2 regions of the Bacillus sp. LQ16 genome follow, and region 1 is predicted to be linked to the other one. Evidence: riboswitches for the same ligand, from Rfam matches in the RefSeq annotation. Region 1 holds a riboswitch; the other holds the start of a gene.
The links. A riboswitch is a leader RNA that binds a small molecule or an ion and turns the genes downstream of it on or off. The one in region 1 is predicted to bind S-adenosylmethionine.
Positions count from the first base shown of each region.

Region 2: linked by a shared signal. The riboswitch ahead of AC3EMB_RS15520 (M20 family metallopeptidase) and the one ahead of AC3EMB_RS01060 (ABC transporter permease) in region 1 are both predicted to bind S-adenosylmethionine.

Region 1 covers NZ_CM173491.1:176,021-192,389, forward strand. Annotated here, with positions in the region: gene AC3EMB_RS01025 (FAD-binding oxidoreductase) at 1-1,400, shown strand, start outside; gene AC3EMB_RS01030 (MFS transporter) at 1,397-1,930, shown strand; gene AC3EMB_RS01035 (DUF3981 domain-containing protein) at 2,009-3,727, shown strand; gene AC3EMB_RS01040 (multidrug effflux MFS transporter) at 3,845-5,104, shown strand; gene AC3EMB_RS01045 (hypothetical protein) at 5,138-5,584, opposite strand; gene AC3EMB_RS01050 (hypothetical protein) at 5,859-6,362, shown strand; partial or broken gene AC3EMB_RS01055 (DUF3951 domain-containing protein) at 6,379-6,595, opposite strand; SAM riboswitch class I at 6,759-6,864, shown strand; gene AC3EMB_RS01060 (ABC transporter permease) at 7,001-7,918, shown strand; gene AC3EMB_RS01065 (ABC transporter permease) at 7,936-8,940, shown strand; gene AC3EMB_RS01070 (ABC transporter ATP-binding protein) at 8,897-9,907, shown strand; gene AC3EMB_RS01075 (ABC transporter ATP-binding protein) at 9,904-10,677, shown strand; gene AC3EMB_RS01080 (peptide ABC transporter substrate-binding protein) at 10,691-12,301, shown strand; gene AC3EMB_RS01085 (YusW family protein) at 12,326-12,793, opposite strand; partial or broken gene AC3EMB_RS01090 (hypothetical protein) at 12,967-13,171, shown strand; gene AC3EMB_RS01095 (peptide ABC transporter substrate-binding protein) at 13,213-14,853, opposite strand; gene AC3EMB_RS01100 (peptide ABC transporter substrate-binding protein) at 15,258-16,369, opposite strand, start outside.
Region 2 covers NZ_CM173491.1:3,079,683-3,096,350, reverse strand. Annotated here, with positions in the region: gene AC3EMB_RS15565 (serine hydrolase domain-containing protein) at 1-1,076, shown strand, start outside; gene AC3EMB_RS15560 (hypothetical protein) at 1,627-2,061, shown strand; gene AC3EMB_RS15555 (YrrS family protein) at 2,299-3,000, shown strand; gene AC3EMB_RS15550 (hypothetical protein) at 4,202-4,333, opposite strand; partial or broken gene AC3EMB_RS15545 (hypothetical protein) at 4,433-4,620, shown strand; partial or broken gene AC3EMB_RS15540 (histidine phosphatase family protein) at 5,118-5,276, shown strand; gene AC3EMB_RS15535 (hypothetical protein) at 5,411-5,743, opposite strand; gene AC3EMB_RS15530 (VOC family protein) at 6,466-6,858, opposite strand; gene AC3EMB_RS15525 (AAA domain-containing protein) at 6,970-9,279, shown strand; SAM riboswitch class I at 9,356-9,457, shown strand; gene AC3EMB_RS15520 (M20 family metallopeptidase) at 9,546-10,751, shown strand; gene AC3EMB_RS15515 (Lrp/AsnC family transcriptional regulator) at 10,918-11,358, opposite strand; gene AC3EMB_RS15510 (SDR family oxidoreductase) at 11,528-12,292, shown strand; gene AC3EMB_RS15505 (TetR/AcrR family transcriptional regulator) at 12,574-13,170, shown strand; gene AC3EMB_RS15500 (MFS transporter) at 13,233-14,381, shown strand; gene AC3EMB_RS15495 (TetR/AcrR family transcriptional regulator) at 14,740-15,306, shown strand; gene AC3EMB_RS15490 (alpha/beta fold hydrolase) at 15,365-16,668, shown strand, end outside.

The DNA.
Region 1 (16,369 bases):
ATACGGTTTTGCTTGCAACGTCTGTACATACGTATAAAAAACAAATTGATCATCCTATTATGAGTGATGTAGGTAAATTGCTTCCGACAAAAATAAAACGTGTTGAAAGTGCTACGGAAGAGCACTCGTTAATAAAATTAGTGCGAGATGCAAAAGTTTCAGGAGAGAAAATTTCCATTGCAGGCATGCAACATAGCCAAGGAGGACAGACATATTATCCGAATGGCACGATGCTCGATATGAAAGGATATAATAAAATATTAGAATTCGATCCAGAGAAGAAGCGTATTACAGTTCAAAGTGGTGTCACGTGGAATGATATTCAGAAGAAAATAAATCCATATGGCCTTGCGGTACAGGTCATGCAGTCTCAAAATATTTTTACTGTTGGTGGTTCATTAAGTGTAAATGTACATGGGCGTGATATTCGTCATGAGGCACTAATTGATACAGTAGATTCATTTAGATTGTTAATGGCAGATGGCACGGTACGTAATGTAAGTAGAGAAGAAAATGCAGAGTTATTTCCATATGTCATTGGGGGTTACGGTTTATTTGGAGTTATTTTAGATGTGACGCTGAAGTTAACAGATGATGAATTATATGAAATGCACACGAGAATGATAGATTATAAAGAATACGCATCTTATTTCAAAGAGAAAGTGAAAAGAGATGAGAATGTTCGTATGCACTTAGCGCGTATTTCTGTTGCTCCAAATTCATTTTTAAAAGAGATGTATGTGACGGATTATACTTTGGCACAAAATCAAAATATGAGAGAAGAGTACAGTGAATTAAAGGAAGAAAATATTATAGCTGCACCTAAATTTTTACTTGGGTTATCACGTTATAGTGATTGGGGAAAGAATACATTTTGGGATATACAAAGAGGTTATTTTGAACGTACAGATGGAAAGTATGAGACGCGTAATAATGTTATGAGATCAGATAGTGCTTTTATGGAATATGAAAATCCAAATAGGACCGAAGTGTTACAAGAATACTTTGTGCCTATAGATGCTTTCACGGAGTATATAGATGATTTACGTAACGCATTAAATGAAGAAGAGTTTAATTTACTCAACATTACGATTCGTTACGTGGAAAAGAATGAAAATGCAGTTTTGTCCTATGCGAAAGATGATATGTTTGCGCTGGTTCTTTTGATTAACCAGGGACGCTCAGAGAGTGAGATAAAGAAAACAGAGGATGTCATTCGGAAGATGATTGATGTTACTTTAAAGCATAACGGTAGTTACTATTTGCCGTACTATTCTTATCCAACGAAAGAGCAGTTAAAAAGGGCATATCCTCGTATTGAAGAATTTCTCAAGAAAAAGAAGGAAGTAGATTCAGAAGAGAGATTTGTTAATTTATTTTATAGGGAGTATACGAAATGACATATAGAAGATTTGTGGCTTCGCAAAGTATTATCATGATGGCAGGAAGTATGGTATTTCCTTTTTATATATTATTACTTCGAAACGTTGGAAATAGCTTCTCGCAATTTGGCTGGGCGTATGGCTTATTTGCTTTAACATCAGCACTTGTATATCCACTAGTAGGAAAGGTATCTGATCAAGTAGGTGATAAAAAATTATTAATCATATACGCTTGGTCCATGGCAATCTTAATGCTTTGCTTTCCGATTGCCACGGAAGTATGGCATGTGTATATTCTTCAAATTGTAATGGGAGTTTTAGGTGCTGTGCAGCGTAATACTGAGAAGACTTCATTAGCACGAAAGGTTGCGCAGGAAAAGGCTGGTTATGAGATTGGAAAATACCATGTGTGGACATCCATTGGCGGAGCAGTAGCGGTTATTGCCACGGGATATTTAGTAGATTTCTTTACGATCGGTACAATTTTTTATATTGCATCTATTCTATATGTAGTGAGCGGGATTGTATTAAGTAGTAAAAAAATATAACTATTCCTATTTTCACCTTAATACCCTTTATTTGTTATACTAAAAGGGAATACAAAAGAAAAGGGGACAGTGCCTTTGATGAAATTTGTAGTTTTAGCTATTCTTACTTTGTTTTTGATTCCATGGACAAGAAGTAGTAGTAAGCTTCGAGCAGTGGATAAGAAGGGAGATAAGAAGGTTGTAAAGGGTAAGAAATCATCTATTTTAGTTATTCCTGTTTTATTTTGGATAGGTATTGCAATCTATGAATACTTTTGGCTAATTGATGATCGAGTAGATTCGATTCTTACTCATTATTCTGTTGCAGTAGCAATTTTAATTGGGCTTGTTTTATTTTCACAAGATCAAATAGGGAAATTAGAAGGTACATTAAAAGGACTTCTAATGTTTATTTTACTCGCAAGTTACGGCTACTTTGGTTATTTGCACGATATAGTAATCTCGCAAAAGAAATATGATTCTGTTGTTAAGATAGAGAAAGATATTTCAGAGCCATTTACTGAAAATGATCAGCCGTTTACAGTGCCGCCAAAGACAGCGGAGAATAAGATGAAAAAAGTATTTGGTGATATTCCGAAAGTAGCTTATTTTGAGCTAGGAGAATTAACGCCACAAATGGTAAACGGCGAAGCTTTATATGTAGCGCCGATTGAAGTTTCAGGATTTTTTAAAGCGCGTAAAGCTGAGACAATTCCAGGGTATGTAACGATGTCAGGTACGAATCCTGATGCGGAAGCGAAACTGCACCTCGGTTATAAAATGAAATATGTGCCAAGCATGTTTTTTGGTAATAATTTAGAGCGTGTGGTAAGGCAAGCAGAACCAAATTTAATCTTTAAAGGAAAACCTAAATTTGAGGTTGATGATAAAGGAAAACCATATTATACAATGACGTATGGTGAATTTATTTCAGGAAGATCTGGATTTGAGGTAGAAGGTGTTGTCGTAGTAGATGCACAAACAGGTGAAGTGAAAAGATATGATAAAGGAAAGGCACCTAAATTTGTTGATGGTGTATTAAATCATGAGACTGCATCTACGTTAAATACGTACTTTGGTAAATATATTCACGGATTTTGGAATACGAAATTCTCACAAACAGATATGAAAATTCCGACTGAGTGGGGAACGAAAGAAGGCGTGACCCCGATCTTTGGTAAAGATGGAACACTGTATTATTTTACAGACTTTACTTCTCCAAAAGAAGGAGTAGATTCAGCCCTAGGCTATTCATTAGTAGATGCACGCACAGGCAAGCTATATTACTATAATGGAAAAGAAGTAAAGGGGATTATGGATGGTTCAGCAGCTACAGAAGTAGTAGATAATTCCTTTAAGAGAGAGAAATGGCATGGGACAATGCCTGTCATTTATAACGTATACGGAAAACCAGCTTGGATTATTCCGGTTGTTGATGACGGAGGCCTAGTACGTGCACATACAGTTGTATATGCTGCTAATGCAAAAATATTTGCGACAGGTTCGACGCAGAAAGAAGCGCTTGAGAATTATAAAAACGTAATGAGTGGTAATGGTGATACCTTTAGACCAACCTCAACAGGAAAAGAAGCGCAAAAAGAAGGTATTGTACAACGTGTATATAAAGAGAAATCAGGTGAAAATACAATCGTGTACGTACTTTTAGAGAATGAACAAAAGGTATTTATGATACCGGTGAAGAAATTCCCGTATGCTATGTTTACAGAAGTAGGAGACCCAATTCAAATTACATATTTAGATACAGGAGAGACGATGGCCTCGGTATCTAAATTTACGAATAGCAATGTGAAAAAGTAAAGCGATAGAATTTCTATCGCTTTTTTTACATTATGAAAGAGGAAAATGCGCTGTACTTGACGTATGTTTATGATGTAACTATAATTGTTACGATTCAGTGTGTATAGGAAAGGGTGAATTGAAAAAGTGAATGAAGTTAATCACGAAATATATAAACCTGTAAAGGCAAACAGGTTATGGATGATTCTTGTATTAGGAACACTTACGGCGATTGGGCCATTATCTATTGATATGTATTTGCCTTCATTACCGAAGTTAACGGATGACTTGCAAACAGGTGCATCCCTAGCGCAGCTTACATTAACAGCTTGTTTGCTTGGGTTGTCAGTAGGACAATTATTTGTTGGCTCAATTAGCGATATTTACGGAAGACGCAAACCACTTATTATTGCTCTTATTATTTATGTTGCTTCTTCTTTACTTTGTGCTGTTGCGCCATCTATTTGGACATTAGTATTATTGCGCTTCCTACAAGGAGCTTCAGGATCAGCCGGGATTGTTATATCACGTGCAATGGTACGTGATATGTACTCAGGTTCTGAAATGACGAAGTTTTTCTCACTGCTTATGTTAGTAAACGGAGCAGCACCTATTTTGGCACCAATTATTGGAGGGCAATTGTTACAGTTTACAACGTGGCGCGGTGTTTTCATCGTTCTTGGAGCAATTAGCGTATTCATGTTAATCTCAGCTACTTTTGTATTGCGTGAAACATTACCTCCTGAAGAAAGAGAAACGGGTGGTTTGTCAGGGACTTTGGCGACGTACGGAAAATTGTTAAAGGACCGTCTGTTTATGGGATATGCATTGTCACAAGGATTAGTAACAGCGGCAATGTTTGCATACATTTCGGGCTCACCATTTGTGTTGCAGAACATATACGGAGCATCGCCACAGCAATTTAGTTTATTCTTTGCGATTAACGGCATCGGTATTATTATTGCTAGTCAGATAACGGGTCGTTTAGCGGGGAAAGTGAATGAGAAGACATTATTTGTTGCTGGTATTATTATCGCAGCTGTTGGTGGCCTATCTTTACTACTGACAATCGTACTAGGAATAGGTTTAATCGGTGTTTTATGTTCGTTATTCCTTGTTGTATCAAGTGTCGGGGTGGTATCAACAACTGGGTTCTCATTAGCGATGAGAAATCAGAAGCAAGCTGCAGGAACAGCGTCAGCTTTATTAGGCTTATTACAGTTCATTTCAGGAGCGCTTGTCGCTCCGCTAGTAGGTATTGGTGGGAGTAATACAGCGTTACCGATGGGTGTTGTTATTGCGCTTTGTGAAGTAGGGGCAGTATTATGTTATCTATTTATGGCCAGAAGAAGTGAGAAGCAGTTTGAACTGCAACAAAGACAAAATTTAGAGGCTTAACAAAAAAGAACTGATTCAAAGGGAATGTTTGAATCAGTTCTTTTTTTCATTTCTTTGAAATACCTCATACATATTATTCATGATCGTATCATATAAAACAGCAAGTTTATCCCACACCCAGCGATTACTATCGACTTCTTTTTCCCCGCAGTCGATAATATCGGTATGGTCCGTAATTTTATACGCTTTTTTAACGATAATAGGAGCAATCTTCGGTATACGTGGGATTTCTTTTAAGATATCTGCGAAGTTTCCAATGTAGACATGACCGATGATTTCGATTGTTAATGATTTATCCGATATATTTAGCACGGTATGAAATTGATTTGTATGTTGTTGTTTTAAATATTGAGCTAACTTAAATGGAGCATGCTTCTTCTTTAATACGCGGCGAAGGCTCTCTGTATTTTCGATATGAAGTGATTTTTCGCGAATAAGGACACGAATATCTTCTCCCATAAAAGGCATTGTGTTGTACATAGATGATTCTCCTTAAAAACTTACATATGTTTGCGTTATGCATATGTAAGTCTAGCATGGTTTGTTCTTTATGTGTGCTTACAGTTTTGTAAGGTGATGTAGTAAAGCATTGCAAAAGTTATTTGTATAAAGTGACGATACTGTGACAAACATGTTGGTATATATATTACGATGTCGTCTTAAGTGTAAAAAGTAGGGCGTTCTCGGTATAATAACAAGTGGAGATAAAAGAAACTATAATGAGTAATAGCTGTAGATAAAAGGAGAAGAAGAGATGAAGAAGGTTTTGGGTATTGCTGTAATGGGAAGTATGCTCCTTCTAGCAGGGTGTAATGGAAATAAAGATACGAAAGAAACGAAAGAAAAGGTAGAGCAATCTGCTGAACAAACAGAAGAGATGAAAGAATACCTTGCAGTACATGAAAAATACGATATAAAAATGAATAAAGAAATTAATAAAGCACTGCAGTTATTTGAAGTGGCAAAAGAAAAGGGCGGTAAGGAAATAACGAATGCTACATATAAAGAAGATGTGCAAAAGGTAACAACGAGCATGTTAGAAGATATTGATCATATACGTAAAGAAATTCGTGTGCCGAAGTCGAAAGAGCAAGAACATGAAGTATATGTTGGTTTCTTGAATGAATCGGAACAAGCGATGAAAAAATTACAGAAGTTAGCTAAAGAAGAAGATTCATCGTTGATTCGTGATATAGAAATTAATTTTGCAACAGCATCGACATACTATAAACGCTTTCAAGCAGAAACGAAAAAATAACCTTGCCTGTGCAAGGTTATTTTTTCTTCTTACCATCTCCGTCTGCATCCTCGGATACTAATATTTTCTGTTCTTCGTGAAATTCGGAAATAGTTTGCCCGGTAATATTATCGAAAGGGGTATAAGAAAGAAGTGATACGTTTCTTTTTAATAAAGAGTTTATAGAAGCCGATGATGACAAGTATAACGATAGTTAAGGATAATCCTATAGTAGCAAGAAGTAAGGGATCCATCTTATAACTCCTTTAACATTATTTCTTTTTATTATAAGCCTGTAATCTCGATAAATGAATTAAAAACTGATTTTTCTAAATTTATCCAATCTGATTGACTTTTCAATTTTTCAGAATTATAATTCGAAATATACAATTTGAACCAAATAATAATATAGCAATTTACTTATCCAGAGAGGTAGAGGGACTGGCCCTATGACACCTCAGCAGCGGGTTCTGTAATAGGAACACCGTGCTAATTCCAGCAAGCAAGTCTTGAAAGATAAGTGATGGGCCTTTGTTTGTTAAGCCTTGATCTTATTTTTTAAGATCAAGGCTTTTTGTATTCTAAAAATAGAAAAGGGAGTAATGGAAAAAGTACGTTCATAAAACAAAGTAAATTCATGTGTTTAGGGGGTTATTGAAGTGTATGTAATTAAAAAATTATCGGTTATGGTGTTCACACTATGGGTTATTACGACAGTGACATTTCTAATTATGCATATTATTCCGGGAGATCCATTTTCATCAGATGCAAAAATCTTTCCTGAAGAAGTGATCCAAAACATGAGAGCGAAGTATCACCTTGATGAACCGTTATGGAATCAATATGTTGCTTATTTAGACGGTGTAGTTCATTTTGATTTTGGTGAATCTGTTCAATCAACCGGGCAAGGTGTATCAGAAATTATAACAACTGGCTTTGGTCCATCAGCAATTATTGGTCTACAAGCACTTGTTATTTCATTGTTAGTAGGAATTGCGGCAGGGACATTTGCTGCTCTCTATCATGGGAGAGTAATTGACTATAGTGTGAGTTTGCTCGCAATTTTAGGTATTTCTATTCCAAGTTTTATTTTAGCGCCACTATTTATACAAGTATTCGCTATCCAATTTGAGTTTTTACCAGTAGCCTCTTGGGGAACATTCGAACATACGGTATTGCCATCCTTTGCATTAGCGTTAGGGCCAATCGCAGTTATTACAAGGTTTGTTCGTTCTAATATGATCGAAGTACTGCAGAGTGATTATATTAAGCTAGCAAGAGCAAAAGGTATACCAATTAAGAAGATTATTATAAGGCACGCTCTTCGAAATGCGATTGTTCCAGTACTTACATTTGTTGGACCGTTAATGGCTGGACTCTTAACAGGGACTTTCGTTATTGAAAAAATCTTTTCAATTCCTGGCCTAGGAAAATATTTTGTAGATAGTATTTTTAACCGAGACTATCCGGTGATTATGGGAACAACGATTTTCTATAGTGCATTATTAATTGCTTGTATTTTCATTACAGATATTATTCATCGCATTGTTGATCCGCGTATTCGTTCTATTACATAAGGAGGGGGGATATTTAAATGGGGGCTTATGAGATTAATGAACAGTTATTAACGAAAGAAGAGAAAAAAGAATTAACGATAAATAAAGATCAGCAAAAGATTAGCAGAAAGAAAGAAGTGTTTCGTAAGTTTATATCGAATCCAATCGCAGTTTTAGGAACAGTGACGTTATTGCTAATTATTGTTTTCTCGCTTATTGGCGAAAGTTTAACTTCATTTACTGCGAGTGAACAAGTAAAAGAGGCAACAAATTTACCGCCGAGTAGTGAACATTGGTTTGGAACAGATGATCTAGGGAGAGATATTTGGGCACGTACTTGGGCTGGTGGGAAGATTTCACTAACAGTTGGATTAGTAGCAGCTGCCCTCGATATAGGTCTTGGTGTACTGATTGGTGGATTTAGTGGATATGTGAGAGGACGTAATCGCCTTGGAACGTTAATTGATGAGTGGATTATAAGAGGAATTGAAGTATTATACGGCATCCCATATTTATTAATTGTTATTTTACTATTAATTGTTATGAAACCAGGTCTTTTCACCATTATTATCGCTCTTGCATTAACGGGATGGATTGGAATGGCTCGTCTCATTCGAGCACAAGTATTGTCTTTAAAACAACGAGAGTTTGTTATTGCAGCAGAGCGATTAGGTACATCACATATGAAAATTATATATGGGCATTTAATTCCGAATTTAACAGGGATTATTATCGTGAATTTATCATTTACAATTCCAGCAGCTATTTTTTCAGAATCATTTTTAAGCTTTATCGGACTAGGAGTGCAATCACCGGCAGCAAGCTGGGGGACGATGACGAATGATGCACTTGGGACATTATTGAGTGGGGAATGGTGGCAGCTATTCTTCCCAGCAATCATGATTGCTCTCATTATGTTCGCATTTAATGCAATTGGTGATGGTTTGCAAGATGCGATTGATCCAAAAATCGTCAAACGAAATCGAAAGGAGAAAAAACATGGCACAAATCTTATCTTTAGAAAACGTAACGTTAGCCGTTGAAAAAGAGAATAGTAAGCAAGCGATTGTGAAACATGTTTCCTTTTCTATTAACGAAGGTGAAATAGTTGCACTTGTAGGAGAAAGTGGTTCGGGAAAAAGTGTCACAGCACAATCCATTATCGGCTTGAATCAAGAATCAATTCATATCGATGATGGGAATATAGCTTTCCAAGCAAAGGAATTAACGAATTTACAAGAGTCAGAATGGAATCAAATTCGCGGAAAAGATATTTCCTTTATATTTCAAGATCCGCTTTCATCTTTAAACCCAACGATGAAGGTAGGCAAACAAATTACAGAAGTAGTTTTGCAACATGGGAAAAAATCGAAAAGAGAAGCGAAGGAAATTGCGATTAACTTGTTAACAGGTTTAGGGATACATGAAGCAGAGAAACGCTTTGAACAGTACCCACATCAATTAAGCGGAGGTATGAGGCAGCGTATTTGTTTAGCAATTGCGTTTGCTTGTCACCCAAAGCTTGTAATTGCAGACGAGCCGACAACAGCGTTAGATGTAACGATTCAGAAACAAATTATGGGGCTATTAAAAGAAAGAAAAGAAAAACAAAATACGAGTATTTTATTAATTACACATGATTTGGCACTTGTACGTGAAGTAGCTGATCGAGTAGTTGTTATGTATGGGGGACGTGTCGTTGAAAAAGGAACGATAGAGGAAGTGATAGGTTCCCCTAAACATCCATACACAAAAAGCTTACTACAAGCAATTCCGAATATGGATGATTCTGAAAAGGTATTACGTGCTATAGAAGGAACCACACCTTCCATTGAAACATTAAATAGCTTTGGTTGTCCTTTTGTAAATCGTTGTCCAGTAGCGATAAAAGAATGTATTCATCGTTTTCCAGAGAGAACCACATATTCTAAGGAGCATAGTTCACATTGTTGGCAACATGTTCTAGAGCATAATAAAGCGAAATCAAAAGAGAAGGTGAATGCCTCATGACGACAGATTTAATTACTATAAAGCAAGTAAAGAAAACGTATGGAAGTAAAAGTAAAAAAATCACAGCGTTAAAAGACATATCACTTTCTATTCCGAAAGGAACAACACTTGGCATTATTGGTGAAAGTGGTTCAGGAAAAACAACACTTGGTAAGCTCATAGCTGGGATCGAGAGCCCAACGTCTGGTGAAATTGATTATAACGGTCAAGTCGTTCACAAGTTGAAGGCAGCTCATAAACGTGATTTCTTACAGAAAGTACAGTTCATTTTTCAAGATTCCACAGCAGCATTAAATCCGCGCTGGAAAGTACGCGATAGCGTAACGGAAGGTTATATTTCATTCGGTTTAGGTGATAAAGGATTAAAGGATAAAGTAGCAGGTGATGCGCTAGAACGTGTGGGATTAGATAGACGATATATCGATCGCTATCCGCACGAATTTAGCGGAGGACAACGTCAACGAATTGCTATTGCAAGAGCGTTATTGTGTGAGCCAGAAGTATTGATTCTTGATGAACCAATTTCAGCATTAGATGTTTCATTGCAAATTCAAATTGTACATCTGCTGCAAAAAATTCAAAAGGAACAAGGCTATACATATTTATTTATCGCACATGATTTGCCGATGGTTCACTATTTATGTGAAAAAGTGGCTGTCTTATATAAAGGAGAACTTGTTGAATTTGGAAATACGGACGAAGTGTTCCGTAATCCACAACATTCTTATACAAAAACATTGTTAGCATCAACACCAAAAATTTCGGGTTAAAGGAGAATGTAGGATGAAGAAGTTTTTACTGTTTATCATTATGACTGTTTTAGCGATTACTTCGGTCGCTTGCGGTAAGAAAGAGACGCAAAAGGCGAGTGCTGGTAAGGGAGAAGGCGATCGATTAGTAACGAATATTAGTAGTGATCCATACACACTTGATTCTGCTATTGCAACAGATAGCACGTCAGGTTATATCATTGGGCAGTTGTTTTCAAGTTTATATACGCAAGATAGTGATGGGAAATATCAAAATGAATTAGCAGAGAAAGAAGAAGTAAATGCTGATGGAACTGAATATACAATCCATTTGAAGAAAGATATTAAATGGTCAGATGGTTCTCCTATTACGGCAAATGATTTTGAATTTGCATGGAAGCGATTATTAAATCCGAAAACGGGTTCTATGAATGCGACAGAAATGTATTTCATTAAAGGGGCAGAGGCATATAATACTGGAAAAGGTGAAGAGGGACAAGTTGGTATTCAAGTCGTTGATCCTCAAACATTAAAGGTAACTCTTGAACATCCAGTTGCTTCTATTAAACAGAAATTAGCAAGTTCATTATTCATTCCATTATCTAAAAAATCAATTGATGATAATAATAAATTAAAAACAGATCCAAAAGAGTTAATTACGAATGGACCATTCAAGTTAAAAGAGTGGAAGCATAACCAGGGTATTACAGTACAAAAAAATAAAGAATACTACGATAAAAAGGTAACATTAAAAGAAATTGAGTTTCGTATTATTCCAGACTCTAAAACAGCGTATCAATTATTTAAATCAAAAGAATTAGATTTACTAAGTGGTTTACCACAAGAGATGATTGAAAAAGAAAAAGGAAATAAAGAATATAAACGTGTTGCAGGATTTTCATCTTATATTTATTCGTTTAACGTAGAAAAAGAGCCTTTCACAAATGCGAAAGTACGTAAAGCATTCTCTTTAGCAGTTGATCGTAAGTTTATTGTTGAAAAACTGTATAAAAACAATGCACAAGAAGCAAATGCATTCGTTCCAGAAGGAGCAAAAACACAAAGTGGGCGTGATTTCCGTAAAGAAAAAGGTGGTTACGTTAAATTTGATCCAGCAGAAGCGAAAAAATTATTAGAAGAAGGCATGAAAGAACAAGGCTGGTCTACATTACCTGAAGTAACATTAAAATTCACTACAGATACACAACATAAAAAAGTAGCAGAAGCAATGCAAGAAATGTTTAAGAAAAATCTGGGCGTAGATATTAAATTAGAAAATAAAGAGTGGAAGAGTTACATCGACACATATAAGCAAAGTGATTTCCAATTAGCATATATGGGATGGGGCGGTTCTCTATTAGACCCAATTACTAAATTAGATTTATATGCAGGTGATGGTCCAAACAATTATGCAAAATGGCATAATAAAGAATTTGATGCTTTAGTGAAGGAAGCAGAAGTTGAACAAAATGAAGATAAGCGTTTTGACTTATTGCATAAAGCGGAAGATATTATGTTTACAGATTCACCATTAATCCCAATTATTTTCCCAAGTGCTTCATATTTACAAAAACCATCAGTATCTGGTGTTCAGTTCATTATCGGTTCTAGTCCAGAACTAAGATACGCAAAAATTAAAAAATAAAGAAGTAGGCAATTGCCTACTTCTTTATTTTATTTCTCTTTTATATTCTTTTTTCGTTCCATCAGAGAAGACAACTTCTAAATCGAATTTTTGGTAGTCTTTATCAAGTTTGAACACGTTCACTACTTGATCGATTACTTCTTGGTCAGCAGTATCTTTATCAAATTTTAATTCTTGTAGAAGTGGGCTTAATTTTGTGATAGCCTCATCTCCTGTTAATTTTACATCTGCTTTATGATCTTCAATTTTTGCTTCCATTTTTTTATCAGCTGCTACATTTTTATAGTCTGCTTCGTAGTCTTTCTTAGTATCTTGGTAGTCTGCCTTTAAATCGAATTCATTGAAATTTAGTTTTAAATCAGCAGGGGCTTCATTCTTCGCCTCTTCTGTAGTCTTTTTATTAGAAGTCGTGTCTTCCTTTGCAGGAGCTTTACATCCTGTTAATGCAGGTACTAGCATAAGAGCTAATAAAACTGATAGTAAAATTCTCATTATAAATTCCTCCTTATGTAAATTTGTTCTATACAAGTTTTTCCTAAAATCATGTAATTATGTATGTGTTGAAAATAAAATTTTGACTTGTAGCTTCAAGGATTAATCCGCAATTTAAATCAAAAATGATTTGTATGTATATGGTAAATTGAAGTTGTGAGGGAGGTACTGAAATGCTTTCTAAAACGTATCAAACCATTTCAAGTAACATATGCAGCAAATGGCTATTATACAATAATATTCGGAGGAGTTAGTTTAGAGAGAAATATTATTTCATTATTAGCTATTGTATTGGTTACACAATTAGTAGCAGTGAAGACTTTAGCTATAAAAGGAATGGTAAAGGGAAGAAGAAGCTCTGTAGTTAAAGTTGTATAAAAGTAAAAAGGTATCCTTCGTAGGATACCTTTTTACTTTTGTTATTTTGCAACTTCTGTCCACTTGTAGTTAAATTCACCGCCGAAGTCAGTCGTTACAAGTCCTTTAATGAAAGAGCGTTGTAAGTAAGAACGACCTTGTTGGTATAAAGGAGCGACAGCGCCGTCTTGTAATAGAATTTTTTCAGCTTGCTTCATTGCTTCAAAGCGTGCTTTTTCATCGCCAGCTAAATCTGTTTTCACTTTATGAATTAGCTCATCGTACTCTTTGTTAGAGTATTTATCGAAGTTATAAGCACTATCTGTTGTAAATAAATCTAAGAATGTAATTGGATCAGCGAAGTCAGGGCCCCAGCCGTCAATACCAATTTCATAGTCACCACTTAATAGTAGTTTCAACTGTTGTTTACGTGGTTGTGGTTTTAAATTCACTGTTAATCCATCTAGGTTTTTTTCTAATTCACCTTTTAAATATTCACCAGTCTTTTTAGCTAAAGCATTGTCACTTGTTAATAGTTCGATTGTTACTTTGTCAGTACCAAGTTCTTGTTTTGCTTTTTTCCAGTTTTCTTTCGCTGTTTTCACATCATCCTTGACTAGATTTCCATTTTCTTTACGGAAGTCATTGCCTTCTGGACTCTTTGCAAATTTCGCAGGAACCATTCCTTCAGCTGGAATAGCACCGTTATTTAAAATTGTTTCTACGTAAGCCTTTTTATTCATTGCGCCGTTAATAGCAAGGCGTGCATGTTGATTTTTTAATGTTTCATTTTTCTGATTTAGTCGTAAGAATTGAATGCCGACTTCAGCGCGTTCCTTGAAGTTTGGATCGCTCTTATATTTATCAACAAACTCTGCAGTTAAAGCAACGCGATCAATTTGTCCTGAATCATATAAGTTCACTTCTGTAGACTTATCTTTAACGACATTGAAGTTGATTTCTTCTAATTTTACCGTTTTAGCATCCCAATAGTTAGGGTTTTTCTTCAATTGGAAACTTTGTTCGTGTTTCCAGTTATCTAATGTGAAAGCACCGTTGTAAATTAAATGATTTGTTTCTAAACCGTATTTATCGCCCTGAGACTTTAAGTACTCTTCATTAATTGGCAAGAATGTTGAGAATGTCGTTAAGCTTAAGAAGTAAGGAACAGGACGGTCTAGTTGTACTTCTAACGTTTTGTCATCAACAGCTTTGACCCCTAGTTGATCAATTGGTAATTGTTTTTGGTTTATTTGTTTCGCATTCTGTACATCGAAGAATAAGAATGCGTATTCAGCTGCTGTATCAGGATTTACGGCACGTTGCCAAGCAAAGACGAAGTCCTTTGCTGTAACAGGAGTACCGTTTGACCATTTTGAATCACGCAGATGGAATGTATATTTTGTTTTATCGGGACTAATGTCAACCGACTCAGCAACACCAGGAATCGGTTTATTATCTTCTCCCATTGCATATAAGCCTTCAAAAACATTGCGCATTACATTCATGGATTCCCCATCCGTTGCTTTTGCAACATCCATTGTTGGAATTTCTGAAGCGAATGATAAGTTAATTGCTTGTTTATCAGGTACTTTATCGTTTGCTTTCGCTCCGCCTGCATTATCTTTATTTCCCCCGCAAGCAGTTAGTAATAGACTTGCCCCTAAAACAGATGCAACAACAGGTACAACTTTTTTCTTCATTGTTCGTTCCTCCCTAAATGTGTTGTTCGTAACGTCATAATGTCCATGTCTTGAAGTGGCTATAGAAGGAGATGGAACCTATTATAAATATTTGTTTATAGGTAATCAGGTGTTCTATATGTATATACATGTCGAGCTATAATCTATCGTTATATGTTTCAACTTAGTAGACATTATATTTTGATGGTGAAATATTTTGTTTCTTTGATTATTTAGAATATTAACACTGGAAAGAACTATATGTCAATAATAAAAATAGAATGTTAATTTCTTGGAATAATATATTAAAAAAGTAGATTCTCTTGTGTGAGAGAACCTACTTTTAATATATTTTGCTAAAAAAACAATTGATGTGGGCTAATAATAAGTGGGGATGAAGAACCCCCACTTATTACGGTTTTACTTTATTTTTCAATTTTTGCCCACTTGAAGTTTAATTGACCCGCAAAGTCTACTTGCACAATTCCTTTCACATAAGAACGTTCTAAATAAGATTCGCCTTTTTGGTAAAGAGGAGCGATAACAGAGTCTTTAAATAATATTTTCTCGGATTCTAGTAATGCTTCCCAGCGAGCTTTTTCATCACCAGCTAAAGTTGTTTTCACTTTTGCTATTGTTTCATCGAATTCCTTATTAGAGTAATGATCTAAGTTATAAGGGTTATTCGTTGTAAATAGCTCAAGGAATGTAATTGGATCCGCAAAGTCAGGGCTCCAGCCGTCAATTCCGATTTCGTAGTCACCTTTTAATAAAAGCGAAACTTGTTGCTTACGCGGTTGCGGTTTTATATTTACTGTTAATCCATCTAGATTCTTTTCTAGTTGCCCTTTTAAGAATTCACCAGTTTTCTTATCAAGGTCAGCATCACTCGTTAATAATTCTAATGTTATCTTTTCAGAACCAAGCTCTTGTTTAGCTTTTTTCCATAATTCTTGTGCAGATTTTGTATCAACTTTTGTTAAATCGCCGTTTGCAGTACGGAAGTCTTTTCCTTCAGGTCCTTTTGCAAAGTTTTTTGGAACGAGACCAAATGTTGGTGTAGAGCCATCATTTAATAACGTATTTACAAAGGATTTTCTATCAATTGTTTGATCGATTGCTTGGCGTGCAGAAACGTTTTGAAGTACTTTGTTTTGTTGATTCATGCGTAAAAATTGTACGCCTACATTTGGACGTTCTTTAAAGTTAGCATCTTTTTTATATTTATCAACGAAGTCAGATGTTAGTTTTATACGATCTAATTGTTTTGACTCGAATAAATTTACTTCTGTTGATTTTTCTTTTACGACGTTAAAATTGATTTCTTCTAGTTTGACAGTATCTTTATCCCAATAGGTAGGGTTCTTCTTAAATTTAAAGCTTTGTTCGTGCTTCCAATCGCTTAGTGTAAAAGCTCCATTGTACAAGATTGTATTATCTTCTAAAGCGTACTTATCACCTTGTGCTTTAAAGAATTCCTCGTTAATTGGTAGAAATGTTGGGAACGCTGTTAAGCTAATAAAATACGGAACAGGAC
Region 2 (16,668 bases), 2.5 Mb from region 1:
TCAAAGCTTTGGCTAAGGGCGGCGATACTGCATTGCAACATGCTATATTAGTCGTGCTTCCGGAACAGAAAATAGCAGCGGCTGTATTGACATCTGGTGGACGGAGCTCTACAAATCAGCTAATGGCAACTGAATTGCTGCTCGCTACGCTTAAAGAAAAAGGTACTATTAAGGAAATCAAGCCGAACAAATCCTTTGGTAAGCCGGTCAAAGTCAAAATGCCTCAAGGCGTAGCAAAGAAAGCTGGATTTTATGGCAATAGCGAAACTCATTTCAAAATTGAAATTACGAATAACGGAGAACTGTTCTTACCATCTAATCCAGAAGAAAAATATGTATATACTACTGATGGAAGCTTTATTAATGAGAAGGGGACTTCCAAGCTCAACTTCGTAACCGAGAAAAATGGAAGAACTTATTTGAAGGAGAGCGCATATAAATCGCATCCAGGTTTAGGGCAAAGTGTGATGACCCACTATTTAGCTGAGAAACTAGAAGACAACGTGCTATCGAAGAAAACCGCTGCTGCATGGGCAAAGAGGGAAGGTGTCAAGTTTTATCGTGTAAACGAGAAATTTAGTTCTATTCAATATCTTGTTCAGTCGAAACATCTTAGTACTCAAATTACTCGCAAGGAAGGCCCAGCAGGCTATTGGGATGGCAGAAAAATTACAGGTCCGAACACCGCGGTGCATCAGATCCAAGTACCCGTGATGAATGGTCGTGATACGACGGAAACGCATTTCTATACAGAAGGCGGCAATGAATATATGGAGATGGCTGGATTGTTATACGTAAGTGAATCTAATGTAAAACCAATTGATGTAGGCCAATCATCCAAAGTTACGTTGGATGCAAATGGGCATGCGAAATGGTTTACAATTCCACAAGCGGCAACAGACAAAAGGATGACCGTGACGCTGCCATCAAATGGTTCATTTGCGGTGTATGATGAGAAGGGAGTTTGCGTCAACTTCACCATTGTGAGTGGCAATAACAAGGTGGAACTTCCGAAGAATGGAACAATCGTATTCGCTGGGGCACCGAAATCAGAATTTGCAATCTCGGTGAACTAGCTATAATTTAAGATGATCTTAAACAAAACCAGTACGGTACAGAAAAGATGTATTACTGGTTTTGTTTGTATTTATGCATTCTCAATGAAAAAATTTGAATAATATCACTCTCAAGCACTATAAAAACATCAAAACTAGAAAATTAGTATCTCTAGAAGATGTACAGTTTTTTGGGAGTTGAATAATTTTAACAGCGTAGAGAGATAAAATTTCTACTCTTTTTCTTCTTAATTGGGGTACGACCTCAATTAAGAAGGTTTCTTCAATTAATAGAAATGTATGTACATACACATTGTATTTTTATTCCATAACTTTTAAAATTTTGTTCACGATAGTTTGATATTGTAAAAAAAGAAAATATGTGGCACGACATCACTTTGTTTTTTATACAGCTTTGTAATTAAACTATAGTATTGTATTTTTTTTCATTATTGAAATTAGTAATAATAAAATGTATTATTGAAAAGCACAATTTATAATTCAAGTAATCAAGCATATGTACCCATAATAATTTGAACATTCAGAAATTATAATATTATCTAAAAACGAGGTGAGATTCATAGAAACAGTACATATTAAGTGGTATGGCATGTATAGTATAAATGACTTTTATAATAGGGAAGAAGCTTCTAAGAAGGGGATATTTGCAATCTCTAGAGTATTTGCTAAGAATGTAACATTGCTCTATATAGGACAAACCAAAAGAAGCTTTATACAAAAGATAAGAGAACTTAATAAAGAGTGGACTTTTGATGAGAGCGAATTAAAGATTACATTAGGAATAATAGAATTTCCTAGTGGTGAAATTTACTCTGAAAAGAAGGTAAAAGAGATAAAATCTCTTTTGATTTTACGACATACCCCATTAGAAAACGAAACATCTTTATTATACTATAGAGGGAAATTTAATTTAAAAATTATAAATAAGGGAAGAAGAGGCTTAATTGTTAAAAAGCTTTCTACAGGAGATCTAATGTGGACGTAATTGGAATCACCTTTGAATAAAATTGAAGGTTTCTTAAGTGCAGAAGCTTATCAATTTTTAATGTATTAAACTATTTTGAATAACATATGTCAGATACTTGAAAAAACACAAATTATATTATGATATGAAATCCTGTATGGAAAGTGTAGTTTATTTCTATTGTTTAATAAAAATATTAAGAATTTTAGGGATAATACATAAAGAGTAGAGGAGAAAGTAAAAACGGAGGTTTGAAGAATGGGACAAGTAAGCAGATTTCAAGAAAAACAACAGAATCGTCGTCAAAAGGCAATTTTTAATATTGCATTTACTTTGGTATTAGTGACAGTTGGTATAGTGACATACCAGTTGTTTACCCCTTCTAATACATCAAAGAAAGCAATTGCTCAAGAAAAGAAAGTAACAAAGATAGAAGAGAAGAAAACTAAAGATAAAGAAACAGCAAAGATAGAAGAGAAGAAAACTGAAGATAAAGAAACAGCAAAGATAGAAGAGAAGAAAACTGAAGATAAAGAAATAGCAAAGATAGAAGAGAAGAAAACTGAAGATAAAGAAGCAGCACAGTTAGAAGGGAAACAAAAAGTAGAAAAATCGGTAAAAACGAACGGAACTGAAAATAAAGAGGAAGAAAAAACGGTATCTCAAGAAAAGGATCCTCAAACTAATCCTTCATGGAAGCCAATTGGTACAGAGCAAGGAGCAAAACCTGATATGAAATTTAAAGAAGGAACAGTAGATTGGAGTGAGATGAAAAAAGCAATCTCTTATGCTGTTGATGTTCCAGAGAGCCAATTGATTTTCGATTTTATTGGAAATAATGGTAATAATAAAGCCTACGGTAATGTACGAGATAAACAAAGTAATAAAAAATATAAGGTTAATATTGATTGGGTAGAGAATCAGGGGTGGAAACCAGTATCTGTACAAGTGGTAAAATAAATAGTAGAAATGTAATTATATGTTTAAAAGTTTACTCTTGTAAAACTCATAAAAGAGTTTGTTTCAATCAGGACTCTTTTGCTATGTTGACAGGATTAATTACTCAGGCTCAATTGTGAGATCCTGATGCAGACAAAGTTCGAAGTTTATTAAAATCTATCTAATTTAGTGCTTCGAAAGGTTCAAAATTGCATTTTTAAAGCATTAAATAATTAATGGTACCTTTTGAAATATTTTTGGTCTCATTTTATTAGAAACAATTCCGTCTATATAACTAAAAAATGTATTATGATATCTATTGAACATATGAATAGGATAACAATTACCTGCTGTTAGCAAGTTGCAGTATATCTAATGAAAAGATCACTTGTTTCTAAGACAAGTGATCTTTTTATATGCATTTCCTTTACTATTTTTGAAATTGAATAGATATTTCAATCTGTGTAATTACAATAGACTTGATTAAAATTAAAACTGCAACAAGGATAATACCGTCCATATTTGTAGTAAGAAATATATATATAATATCTTAATGCAAGGTTGGCCTATGTTCTATGAAGATACTAAAGAATTATAGGAAACATTGATAAATGGGAATTATTTTTATTACAATATTTATGCATCTTTAGGCCTAAATAGCTGGGTATTAGCTAAGAAACTTGAGATATCAGACTCCTATTAAGTTAAAAATGGCCTTAAGTGTACTTCCCATAAAGAAAATTATGTAAATAAGCTGTCCATATGGGCAGCCTATTGTATTTTTTGGCTTAGCTTGTTTTTTTCGAAGTGCTGGCGGTTCCTCTACAAGTATTCTTGCATTTAAATTATTTTTAATATATTATATTTATATGGTTATATAGAGATTGATGTATACAAAAAAGACTCAAATCTATTAATAAGATTTAAGTCCTTTTCAAAGATAAAAAGATTGTACCGAAATGGAATACAACTTATACTTTTCTTTTTAATATGTATCTAGTAAAAAGACATTTTTTATCAATAAAATTGTATTTTCAATATAAATGGAAGTTCATTTATATTCAATGATAGGAAATAGTGGGTCTAGAACATAGAGGAACAAAGAACCATACAGAGAAATCTGAAGAACCTGAAAGCTATTGTATGTAGTTTGTTCATCTCAAGTACAATAAAAGAGTCTTACCTCTGTAGGCAAGACTCCACTAGTATCGTTGTATAATATTTACATATCAACTAAAAAACAAAAACCATATAACACCAAGTAGCAGAATCCTAATATTCCTCCTACAGCTAATACTTGTTTAAACCAACTTTTAAATTTTATATTACTGTAAATACCTTGAACTTTTTCCATATTTCCTCCTATTAAGGAGAACCCTTAAAGACTCTCACTTCGTTATGGTACCATTAAAGAATGACTAATAGAGGTTAAATATTGTCAAAATGTATAAATATGCAATATTGCATACAGAAATGTATTGTTACAAATGTAAGCGTTTACTATAATAAGGGTATAAAGTTTAATCACATCCCAGTACTAACAAAAGAGGAGGAAATAATATGGAAATCGCAATGGCAGTTTTAAAATTTATAGGTGGAGCAATCCCATTAGTTCAAGAGCTTCTAAAAGCATTTATGTAAATTCACTATTTAGCAATTATTTATAAAAATTATCATTCGTATGAGTAAAGCCCCTTTAACAATATTAGGGGGCTTTTTAAATTTCTAAATATTTAAGGTTACGTCACATTAACATCAAGTTAAAAGTAAATTTTAAGAATAAATCTATAGAGGATATTTTATAGTGAATCAAGATCCTTTTACAAAGTTGTAGGCATTAAACTCCTACGGCTTTTATTATACTTTATTGAAGTAAAAAGTCTCTTCAGAAAATCTAAAAGGACCTTTTTAGATTTTTAAATACATGACCTACTGATAACTGGGGAGTGTAGAGAATATATATTTGATTTTTAAACAAATATGACAAATTACATGTGTAAGTTAGGTCGATCTTTATCGTAGATTAAAGGGACTTGAATAAAGTTCTTTTTTATTTGTAATCACATCCCAGAGTGGCCCCTAACCTAATACCGGGAATCGTCTCCTATCCCCTTATACGCTAAGATATTTTTGGAAGTAAAAACCCAAACTTAGACCCCGAATTTGCTTTAACGTGAGGAGAGTCTAATGTCGACTGTCAGAAACGTGCGACAAAAGTCTTAAAAGAATTATTAAACACCTATCGAGGACAGAAAATAGTATTAGGCACTCATGGAGCTGTAATGACTTTGATGTTGTATGAGCTTAGCTTGATAGCGATGGGGTACCGCCAACAAGACTCGAATTTTGCACGCTAAGCAAAAAAACAATAAGCTGTCCACATGGACAGCTTATTTACATAATTCTTGTTATTGGAAGTCGTTTTGAAATTCTATATGTTTACTTTTTTCTTGTTCTTACGAATAAACCACAACACCACAGTTAAAAATAATAAAAAGCTCAGTAAAAAGAGCGGTATTTTTTGAATAAAGAAAAATCCTTTCCAAAAATCTAACCTAGTACTATCAGGAGAATCTGTTGCCATCCCACCTATAAAAAAAGACAACGGAATAGTAAGTATATTTATCCCTAAACCGATCATTACGAATGATAGATTTTTACTCCAGATTTTTGGTAATGCAGCCATAATAAATAAAACTAATGCAGTAACAATTATAAGAAACAGTACTCCAAAATAAAATGCAAAATATAAAAAAATTCCCATAATCCCCCTCCAAGACTTTAATTGTACCATCAATAAGGGCAATTTTGGATGAATATGATATTCGTATATAGTTAACACAACGCCCCATTATCGGTAGCAAATAATTTCATAGAATCCTTGTATGTACAGGGGTTCTTGTTTTTTGTCTATGTATCTCTTATATAGGATTTTATACATCATTGGTATAGCGGGGATATGAGGGATCCTCGCTTTTCTTTTTTTCATAAAATTTTGTATGAAAACAGTTGAGTTATAATGCTTTATGCTGAAAAATAAAAACTTTTCTTTGAATTTGAAAAGAAGGTGTTACTTTGTCAAGTGTTGAAGAAAATGAGATAGCAACTTTTGCTACAGATAGTGTAGCGGATACAGAACACGAACTTCATCACATGAGGGTCATCCGAAATCGGTACTTGAGTTAATTGTCAGCTGAGGTCTTTGGAATTGAATTGACGGGTAACTTTAACAAAATAAGGAGTACAATTAAACAGCCTCAAATATGCAAGTTTTTATGCGGAACTGCTTGCGTATTTTGGCTATTTTTGCATTCGTAAAAGATACTGCTATAAGTAAACAGCATTTTTGAATTGCAAAATACCCCCATGACATCAATAGTATAAGTACCAAAAAACGATAATAAAAACTGTCTTCATCAGTTTCTACTCCTTATGTGGATCATAAAGTTATTATCCCGTTTATTGTGGGCTGACTAAAGTTTCCCTTTATCTCTCCGTCTCAAAAAACTCAATCCACTCCCCATCAGGACCAGCGAAGAATATGTAACGTGTTCCATCTGGTAATGTTTCGATTTCTTCTCCTAGTAAAAAGGTTACGCCGTGTTTTAGTATTCTTTCAATTTCATCCTCTAATGAATCTACCTTAAAGCAAATGTGATGTACTTTTCCTTCTGCTGGCAAGGAAGAATTGTAGCCTTCAATGAGTTCGAGTATCGTTTCTTTCGATTCTTCCACACCTAAAAAAGCGAGTTTTAAATCTGGATTCGGGTGCCCCATACGTTTAAGGAGCTGTAAGCCGACTACTTCTTCATAAAATGAGATAGATGCTTCTAAGTTTGCAACCATAAGTCCTACGTGTTCAATTCTTCTAACTGGCATGTAGATTCCTTCTTTCTGAAAATTATATACAATATATTATTGAAAATTAAGAAAATAAGCAAGATAAAAACCTTACAAATTTTAGCGTGTTGTATGGTATAGTGAGAAAGTATGTTTGGGGAGAAGGAAGGAGATTATACGATGAATACAACTACTCAAACTCCTTCATTATCAGAAACGATGAAAGAGTGGCATTATGCATTAGCATATGAAATTAAACATTGGAAAACGATAGGTGGTAGTAAAATTTCTATCATGAACGGTCGTTTTTTATATACAGATTATGAGAATACAGTGTATATATTTCAGCTTATTTCGGAAGTAAGCTTACCTGAAGGTTCACCAATTCGAATTGAGTTCGATGGTGAGGAAGCGACAGGAGAAGTATTATCTGTACATGGATTAGAAATAGAACTGAAATTAAATGATTATATACAAGGTGAAATAAGAGAAGCGGTTTTATACAGTGAACCGTGGCAACTTTTAGAGCAACTGCAAGAGCGATTGAAAGAAGCACGTAAAGATAAGCTGAAACGTAATCGTATAAAGCGTCTTGTTGATGGGACGAGCAGTCCGAAACATATTGAGAAGATGAAAAATCCAAAAAATGAACTGGCATATCGTTCGTTTTATAATCCGACAACGTACGTATGGGGACCGCCGGGAACAGGGAAGTCTTACAATTTATCACGTATTATTTCGGCTCATTATCAAAAAGGAAAATCGGTACTTGTGTTAGCTCATAGTAACGCGGCAGTAGACGTATTAATGAGTGAAGTAACGAAGCAAATTGAAAAGAAAAAGAAATGGACGCCTGGCGAAATTGTTCGTTACGGTTATAGTCAGCATGAACATATACGAAATCATGAAACGTTACTTGCATCTAAGTTAGTTGAAACGACGAACGGATCATGGGGTGAGGAAAGACTCTACTTAGAAGAGACACGCCAAGATCTTCGTGAAAAAATCTTATCGTATAAAGCAACATCTGCTGATAAGAAGCGTATACAAGAGATTGAAAGTGATCTTCGAAAGCAAAAGGCTAAAATTAAAGAAGTAGAAAAAGAGTATATTGAAAATGCGAAAGTAATTGGTGCAACTTTATCGAAATGTGCCATTGATTCACTTATTTATGAGCGTACATTCGATTTAGTTGTCGTAGATGAAGTGAGTATGGCGTTCGTTCCGCAAATCGCATTAGCTGCTTCACTTGGAAAACGTATCGTTGTTTGTGGCGACTTTTTACAATTACCTCCAATTGCGATGGCAAACCATGAACTCGTTCGCAAATGGCTTGGGGAAGATATGTTTTACCACGCTGGGATTGTTGATTCTGTAAATAAATCAGAAGCGCATCCGAACCTATTTATGTTGCAGGAACAAAGACGTATGCATGCGGATATATCGAAGTTTACAAACTCATTTATTTATAAAAATAGAGTATACGATCATCCGTCTGTTTCAGAGCGTAAAGAACTTGCGCAATTGCAGCCGTTCGCAAATGAAGCGAGTGTTTTATTTGATACGAGCCAAATGGGAGCTTTTTCGTTAAAAGATGCTGCTTCTGGTTCACGTTTTAACATTATGTCTGGTTTAGTAGCGATGCAAATGATGTTAATCGGATTGTTAGACGGTGTTCAGTCTATTGGTGTTGTGACACCTTACAGGGCGCAGTCACGCTTTTTATCGACGTGTATTAGAGAAATGTTGCAGAGAACGAAATATCAAAACATACCAGTTTTAGCGGCGACAGTTCATAAGTTCCAAGGTTCTGAAAGAGATATGATGATCTTTGATACAGTTGACAGTTATCCGCAGGAACGACCTGGCGTATTATTCTTTGATCACAAAAACCATCGCCTCGTCAATGTAGCAGTGACAAGGGCGAGAGGGAAGTTCATTCAATTATCAGATTGCCATTATATGCGTAAAAATCTTTCTAGAAAACAAGCGTTATCGCAATTAACAGCTCATATAGAACGTCATGGAGATGTGTATGATCGCACGACATCAAGACAATTGTGGGAACGGAAAATTTCGAAACGTTTACGCTGGTTTATGGAAATGAATCTTGAAGAGCCGAAAGGGCTATTAAAAGATATTCTAGCCGCAAAACGAAAAATTATTATTTCACTTCCAAGTACAAAACAAGTGGATAAGCGAGTATGGCAAGCGTTAATGCGTACAAATGCACAGATAACAGTTTATAGTGATGGACCAGTTCCACTGAAAAATGTAAAGTTACAAAGACAAAATAAAGCATTCCCGTTTATCGTAATTGATGATGAAATCTTCTGGGCAGGCGCACCGCTTACATCTCAAATGATGTTTGAAGGTAGTGCGGAATTTCCGTACGTATGTGCAAGACTGCAAGCACCAGAAACAATTGGTGTATTAAAAGGATTTTTAGATATTCGGTAAATTCGGATAGGAATTCCTTGACTTTTACTTAGAATGAACTTAGAATAAAAAATAATTTAATATAATTTTATGAAAATTCTTATCACGAGAGGTGGAGGGACTGGCCCTATGATACCTCGGCAGCGGATTCGTTATGAATACTGTGCCAATTCCAGCAAGGTAACTTGAAAGATAAGAAAGAAGCTCATTTTGACTGTATATACAGAAGCCTCTTTCTATCTTTTAGAAAGAGGCTTTTTTATGTGAAAATAAAAGGAGGAAGAACAATGGGAGCGACAGGAGTAACGTCACAAAGAAAAACAATTGAAGAGAGTATCGAAAGAAATAAGGAAAAGTACATAGAAACAAGTCATGATATTCATGCGAATCCAGAGATTGGTAACCAAGAGTTTTATGCATCTAGAACGTTAAGTTTATTGCTAGGCAGTGCAGGATTTCAGTTGCAGCACAATATAGCTGGACATGAAACGGGATTTATCGCGCGAAAAAGCTCTGGAAAACAAGGACCAGCAATCGCATTTTTAGCGGAGTACGACGCTTTACCAGGACTAGGCCATGCGTGTGGTCACAATTTAATCGGCACAATTAGTGTTGCAGCAGCAATTGCATTATCAGAAACGCTTGAAGAAATTGGCGGGGAAGTTGTTGTGTTTGGTACGCCAGCAGAAGAAGGCGGGCCAAATGGTAGCGCGAAATCAAGTTATGTAAAGGCAGGTTTATTTAAAGATATTGATGCGGCGCTTATGATTCATCCGAGCGGAAAAACAGCGACAACGAGTCCTTCACTAGCAGTCGATCCACTTGATTTTCATTTTTACGGAAAAACAGCTCATGCTGCAGCTTCGCCAGAAGAAGGGATTAACGCATTAGATGCGGTTATTCAGCTTTATAACGGTATTAATGCACTTCGCCAACAACTTCCGTCAGACGTGAGAATTCATGGCGTCATTACAGAGGGAGGAAAAGCACCTAATATTATTCCTGACTATGCCGCAGCAAGATTCTTCATCCGCGCAGCAACGCGAAAAAGATGTGCAGAAGTAACAGAAAAAGTAAAAAACATTGCTGAGGGAGCAGCGTTAGCAACAGGTACAAAAGTAAAAATTCATCAATTCCAAAATGAAATCGATGAATTACTCGTAACAAAAACATATAACGATATCGTAGCGGAAGAACTAGAACTATTAGGTGAAGATGTAAATCGTAAAGAAAGAGTAGGGATCGGTTCAACCGACGCAGGAAACGTAAGTCAAGTCGTACCGACAATTCATCCGTACATTAAAATCGGACCAGATGATTTAATTGCACATACGAATGAATTTAGAGAAGCAGCACGTTCAGAACTTGGAGATAAAGCATTAATTACATCGGCAAAAGCATTAGCAAATACGGCGTATCGATTAATTACGGAAGAAGGGTTGTTAGAGAAGGTGAAGGAGGAGTTTAGAGAGGCGCAGAGGAATCAAGGGTAAGGGGATTAAAGTGCTCTTTTCAAAGAGTAATCTAATTAATAAGTAGAGATACAAAAAGAACATTGAAATATCAATGTTCTTTTTTGTTTACTAGTCATTGATTTTGTTGGTTTTTCTCAAGAAAGAGAAACTTTTACTGTTAGTGAGGATAATACGTATCCCTTTATCAAAACGACAATTTCTCCTCAAATTCACTCTTTAATACTATTAAAGGAGATGACAAGCCAAATTGCATTAAGGAGTCTAAAAATGCAGCGAGGGAATCCATCGAATCGCTCATGACCTTCATCATATAATTAAATTCCCCACTAATTCGAAATAAATCTGTTACTTCAGGAGCTGCATTACAATACTGGATAAAATCAGAGCATTGGCTCGTTTTAAACATGATGAATGCTTGAATGTTTTTATTAATTTTTGCAGGCTCAAATTTCGTTCGATAAGCCGCTATAACTCCTTGATCTTCAAGCTTGTTAATACGTTCTTTTACAGCAGGTTGCGTCATGGATATAATTCGTCCTATTTCTGAAACAGAAATTCTCGCATTTTCATACAACAAGTTCATAATTTTATGATCGATTTCATCCAGTTTTACGGCGTTTTGCATTGTGTAGCCTCCTTATTTTTGTTTTCTAAAGTAAATTACGAATTATAACTATAATATCATAAGTGAACGGGCTAAATTACCTATAAATCTATATTTAAAATGATTGGTGTTTGCATGAAAATATAAGTATAGATTTTTATCAAACAGAAATTTAGGAAGGATGGAAAAAATGAAGAATCTTGATGGAAAAGTAGCGTTAGTAACAGGGGCGAGTCGCGGAATTGGTCGTGCGATTGCGATGAGATTGGCAAACGACGGTGCATTAGTTGCGATTCACTACGGCCGAAATAAAACAGCTGCAGATGAAACGATTAGTGAGATTGAATCTAATGGAGGAAAAGCGTTCTTAATTGAAGCTGAACTCAATTCAATTGATGGTGTCAAAAAGCTAGTAAAACAGTTAAAGAATGAATTACAAATAAAAGTTGGTACATCAGAGATTGATATTTTAGTAAACAATGCAGGGATAGGTACACAAGGAACGATTGAAAATACGACAGAAGAAGTTTTTGATGAAATTATGTCTGTGAATATTAAAGCACCATTCTTTTTAATTCAGCAAACATTACCATTAATACGAGCAGAGGGTCGCATTATTAACATTTCATCAGCTGAAGTAAGGCTTGGTTTTACAGGCTCAATTGCATACGGCTTAAGTAAAGGTGCGCTTAATACGATGACACTGCCTCTAGCTAAACACCTTGGAGAAAGAGGTATAACAGTGAATACAATTATGCCTGGATATACGAAGACAGATATCAATGCAAAATTGCTAGATAATCCAGAAATACGAAATTTTGCTACAAACTCATCTGTGTTCGGGCGAATAGGGCAAGTTGAAGATATTGCAGATGCAGTAGCATTCCTTGCTTCTTCTGATAGCCGCTGGGTAACGGGGCAGATTTTAGATGTTTCTGGTGGGTTTTGTTTATAGGGGCACTACTCCATACCTATCAAGATAATCAAGTAAATTACTAGTTATGAAACGATCCTTGTTTCATAACTAGTAATTTATAGAAAGGTAGGGATGATAAAGAAGTCTATTAAAACGTGATTTTTTCGCTAGGCAATTTGAATAAGGGGGCTATTTTTTATTATTCGTAATCTAAAATAATCAAATTTTATTTTACAGTAACAATAAAACAAAATTATTGACCGCATGGTACAAAAAGGGTATTCTATTCATGTTATCTTTAAAATGAGAGGAGGATACGATTGAATAAACGCGGCAGACCTCGAGAGTTTGATTATTCCTCAATTGTAGATGTTGCAATGAAAACATTTTGGTTAAGAGGATATGAAGGGTGTTCTACACAAGATTTATGCAGTGATACAGGACTTGGAAAAGGAAGTTTATACAATACTTTCGGTAGTAAACATGAACTGTATAAACAAGTATTAGAACGCTACCATGAAATTGGGATTAGGGAACAAAGGAAATTGTTACATACTTCAATTCCAGTTAAAGAACGATTAAGTAATTTTTTTGAATGGGCATTGAAAGAAGACTTTGAGAATATGGATCAAAAAGGATGTTTATTGATTAATGCCAGTATAGAACGTGCTAAAAACGATTTAATGGTACAAGAAATTTTCTCGAAGCATGTTGAACTTCTTAAACAAGCTATTGAAACAGTGATGGAGGAAGGATTGCAAACAGGTGAAATTTCAAAGAAGCAATCAGCTGAGGAATTAGCTAGTCTGCTTTTAAGCAGTTATTACGGATTCCGTGTTCTTAATGTATCGATGCAAAATCGGATGTTGTCTGAACAAGTTATCAAAGGAACAATAGAGTCTATTTGTGGCGCTTAGTGCGCTCTTTTTTCGCACTATTTTTGTACCGATCATTACAATAATGAATAAGGAGTGTTTTTATGCCATCGATTATTTATTTATTAGCTTTAGCAATCTTTTGTATGACTACATCAGAATTTATGGTTGCAGGTATGATGAATGAACTTGCTCTTGCATTCCAGGTTCCTGTATCATCTATTGGGTATTTAATTTCAGCTTATGCAGGAGCAATGGTAATAGGAGGCCCCATTTTAACTGCAATCCTCTTACGAATGCGCAGCAAACAAGCATTATTGTTTTTAATGTTCATATTTTTAATTGGTCAATCGCTCGGAGCTATCGCTTGGAACTATGATATTATGATGATTTCACGTATTATAACTGGTATTGCTTCAGCTTCAGCTTCAGCTTTTGGAGTTGCGATTTCCTTTTCTGCGACATTGGTTCACTCTGATTCAAGGGGAAAAGCTGCATCAATTGTACTTGCAGGTTTAATGTTCGCAACTGTATTAGGTTTACCTATAACGACCGTTATTTCGCAATATTTTGGCTGGCGTATTAGTTTTGGGGCTGTTTCTGTTCTTGTGCTAGTATCAGGGATTATGATTCAACGGTTGTTACCATCCTCTTCAAATAAAGAGCAATTAAATTGGAAAGACGAACTTCTGCGATTTAAGAATATTCATCTTTGGGCAGCGTATATAACAAGTATGTTCATTATTGGTGGTACGTTTGCAGCATTTAGTTATTTCACTCCTATCTTTACAAATGTTACAGGGTTTTCAAGTGCAAGTATTCCATATTTACTTGCTCTCTATGGTAGTGCGACGGTAATTGGGAATATAATAATTGGCAAGTTTGCTGATAAATTTACAATGAAAATACTTACGGGTGGATTAATTATATTAATCATAGCGTTGTCTTTATTTGCTTTAAGTGCAGAGAATAAATACATTGCAGTGATTTCTACGATTTTTATTGGTTTAACTGGTGTAGCATTGAATCCAGCTATGGTTGCGAGGGTGATGAAAACAGCTAGTAATGGAATAATGATAAATACCGTTCATAGTTCTTTTATTACGCTAGGTATTGTTATTGGTTCGTCACTAGGTGGTATTGGGATCAGTAAAGGATATGGTTTTGTATCTCCGCTATGGATTGGAGCTTGTTTAGCTATCCTTGGGGTAATTTCATTATTCCCATATTTACATAAAAGCAAGGCAGATTAAGATGTTTAAAATTTCTTTATATGGGGTACCGCCGCATCACCATCAAGCTAATACTTCCATATTCCCCTAAATTAAAATTTTCTTTCTCTACAGATAGCTATTCTGAGAAGCCGCTCATTTTTTCGTTTTTGAGGCATTTCTTTTTCTTAAGTTGATGGGCAGGTATGGTGACCTCTATTAGACGATAGTGAATGAACAATTTCGGGGTTCAGTTCAACTTTATTCAAAATAAGATTTTTTTGCAGTAAAATTAATGTTAGTGGAACTTTTTTAATCAAACTTTTTTAAAAATTAACATAAATACTTGCAATATTTAAATTAGTACTATATAGTTCTAGTTATGACAAAGATAAAATTAATGAATCAAAAACGTGTGATTGAAGTAGCTGCAACATTATTTTTAGAAAAAGGGTTTGCTTATACAAGTATGGATGAATTAGTACGTGTAAGCAAAGTTTCAAAGTCTAATGTGTATTATCACTTTTCTAATAAGGAAGTATTATTAGAAGGGGTCGTTGATTATTGGATTGAAATGTATCAATCTGCAATTGATGACATACTTTCTCAGAACCAATTTTTAGTTGAAGATCGTATCCAACTGTTTTTAAAGCAATTATCACAAGGAGTTCAGTCGAGAGAGTATAAGGGGAGCTGTCCATTTATTACTCTTTATATTCAAAGTCCTAAACAGGCCACGCAAATAAAAGAAAAAATAGGTCTTTTTTTTACAGGATTACAAAAGAAAGTTTCTCTATTACTTAAACAAGGGGTAGAGAATGGAGAATTTAGAAATACGATTAATATTGATGAGGTTGCATCACTTTTTATTACAAATCTTGAAGGAGCGTTATTTATTTCAGAAACATTGAAGGATGCAACTGTAATCACGAAAACAGCAGATCATTTTTTAAAATTGCTTCGATAAAAGAAGCATTTTTTTTACATCAAATTAGTACTGATTAGTACTAAAAAGGAGATCTTATATGAGAACACTATTTTTAATTGGTGGAACAGGCTTTATTGGAAAGCAATTAGTGACAGAATTAGCCAAAGAGGATGTTAAAATTCTTCTTTTAGTGAGGTCAAAAAGTAAAGCAATACGCCTTTTTCAAGAAAGAGGCATCTTAAAAAAGGAAGTTATGCACTTTATTGAAGGTGATTTGACGAAAATAGATTTAGGTCTAAGTGCTGAAGATAAGGAGAGGGTATTGAAAACGGATGTGATTATTCACGCAGGAGGCCCCATGGATATTCAAGCGACAAGTAAAGAGGCAGCTTCCGTATTTTTAAATGGTGCCAAACATATTAGTGAATTAGCTAAAAGTATTCATCAATTGAAGGGCTTGCAACAATTTATTCATGTTGTAGGTTATATGAGTCCCTTTGATGATAAAAATAGCAAGATTGCAATTGATGTGTTTAAAGAAGGAAACAATTATTTGAAAATAAAAAATCCATATGAGAGAACAAAATTTTTAGCAGATCTTTATATCCGTCACCAGGCAGCGGCAGTAGGTTATCCGCTTTCTGTAATTAATCCGCCAACTGTAGTCGGTAGTAGTAAAACAGGGAGTACAGAGCAGATAGCAGGATTAGGTTTGCTTGTGATGAGTATGCGAAGAGGGCTCATGCCAGTGATTCCTGGAGGTAAGGGATATAGGTTACCACTTATTTCAAACGATGAGCTTGCGAAGTTTATTGTGCAGGTTTTCAGATTGGAGCAACCGACTATTCAAACATATACACTTGTTGAAGACAAACAGTACGATCAGAACATCGCTGAATTATTAAGTATTATGTCGGAAAGTATGAATATGGGGGCACCAAAAATCTTTGTCCCAATGCCACTTATGAAAGCAATTATGAATAGTGGAGTAAGTAAAATAACAAAAATTCCTTCTGATGGACTGAATTTTATTACAAAACGAAAATTTTCAAATGTTTCAGCGAAAAAAATTATGGGAGGAGATTGGTTTAAGGAGACGAATGTAATGAAATTTTTCCCTGCCGTAGTAGCTGATCTGGATTATCGAATGATGTATCAAAATGGCCAACATAATCAATTATTTAAACGAACATTATGCGATAACACTACCCTTTACCAATTACAAGGAGAGGGTAAACCGTTTATATTATTACATGGTTTATTGAGTGATGGAGAGGATTTATTTCCTTTAGCACAAGAGCTTCATGAAAAAACTGGTCAACCTGTATGGATCTTGGATCTTCCAGGTTTGGGACGTTCTCCTTTTAAACTAGAGAAAAATCTTCTAGATATCTATTTGAA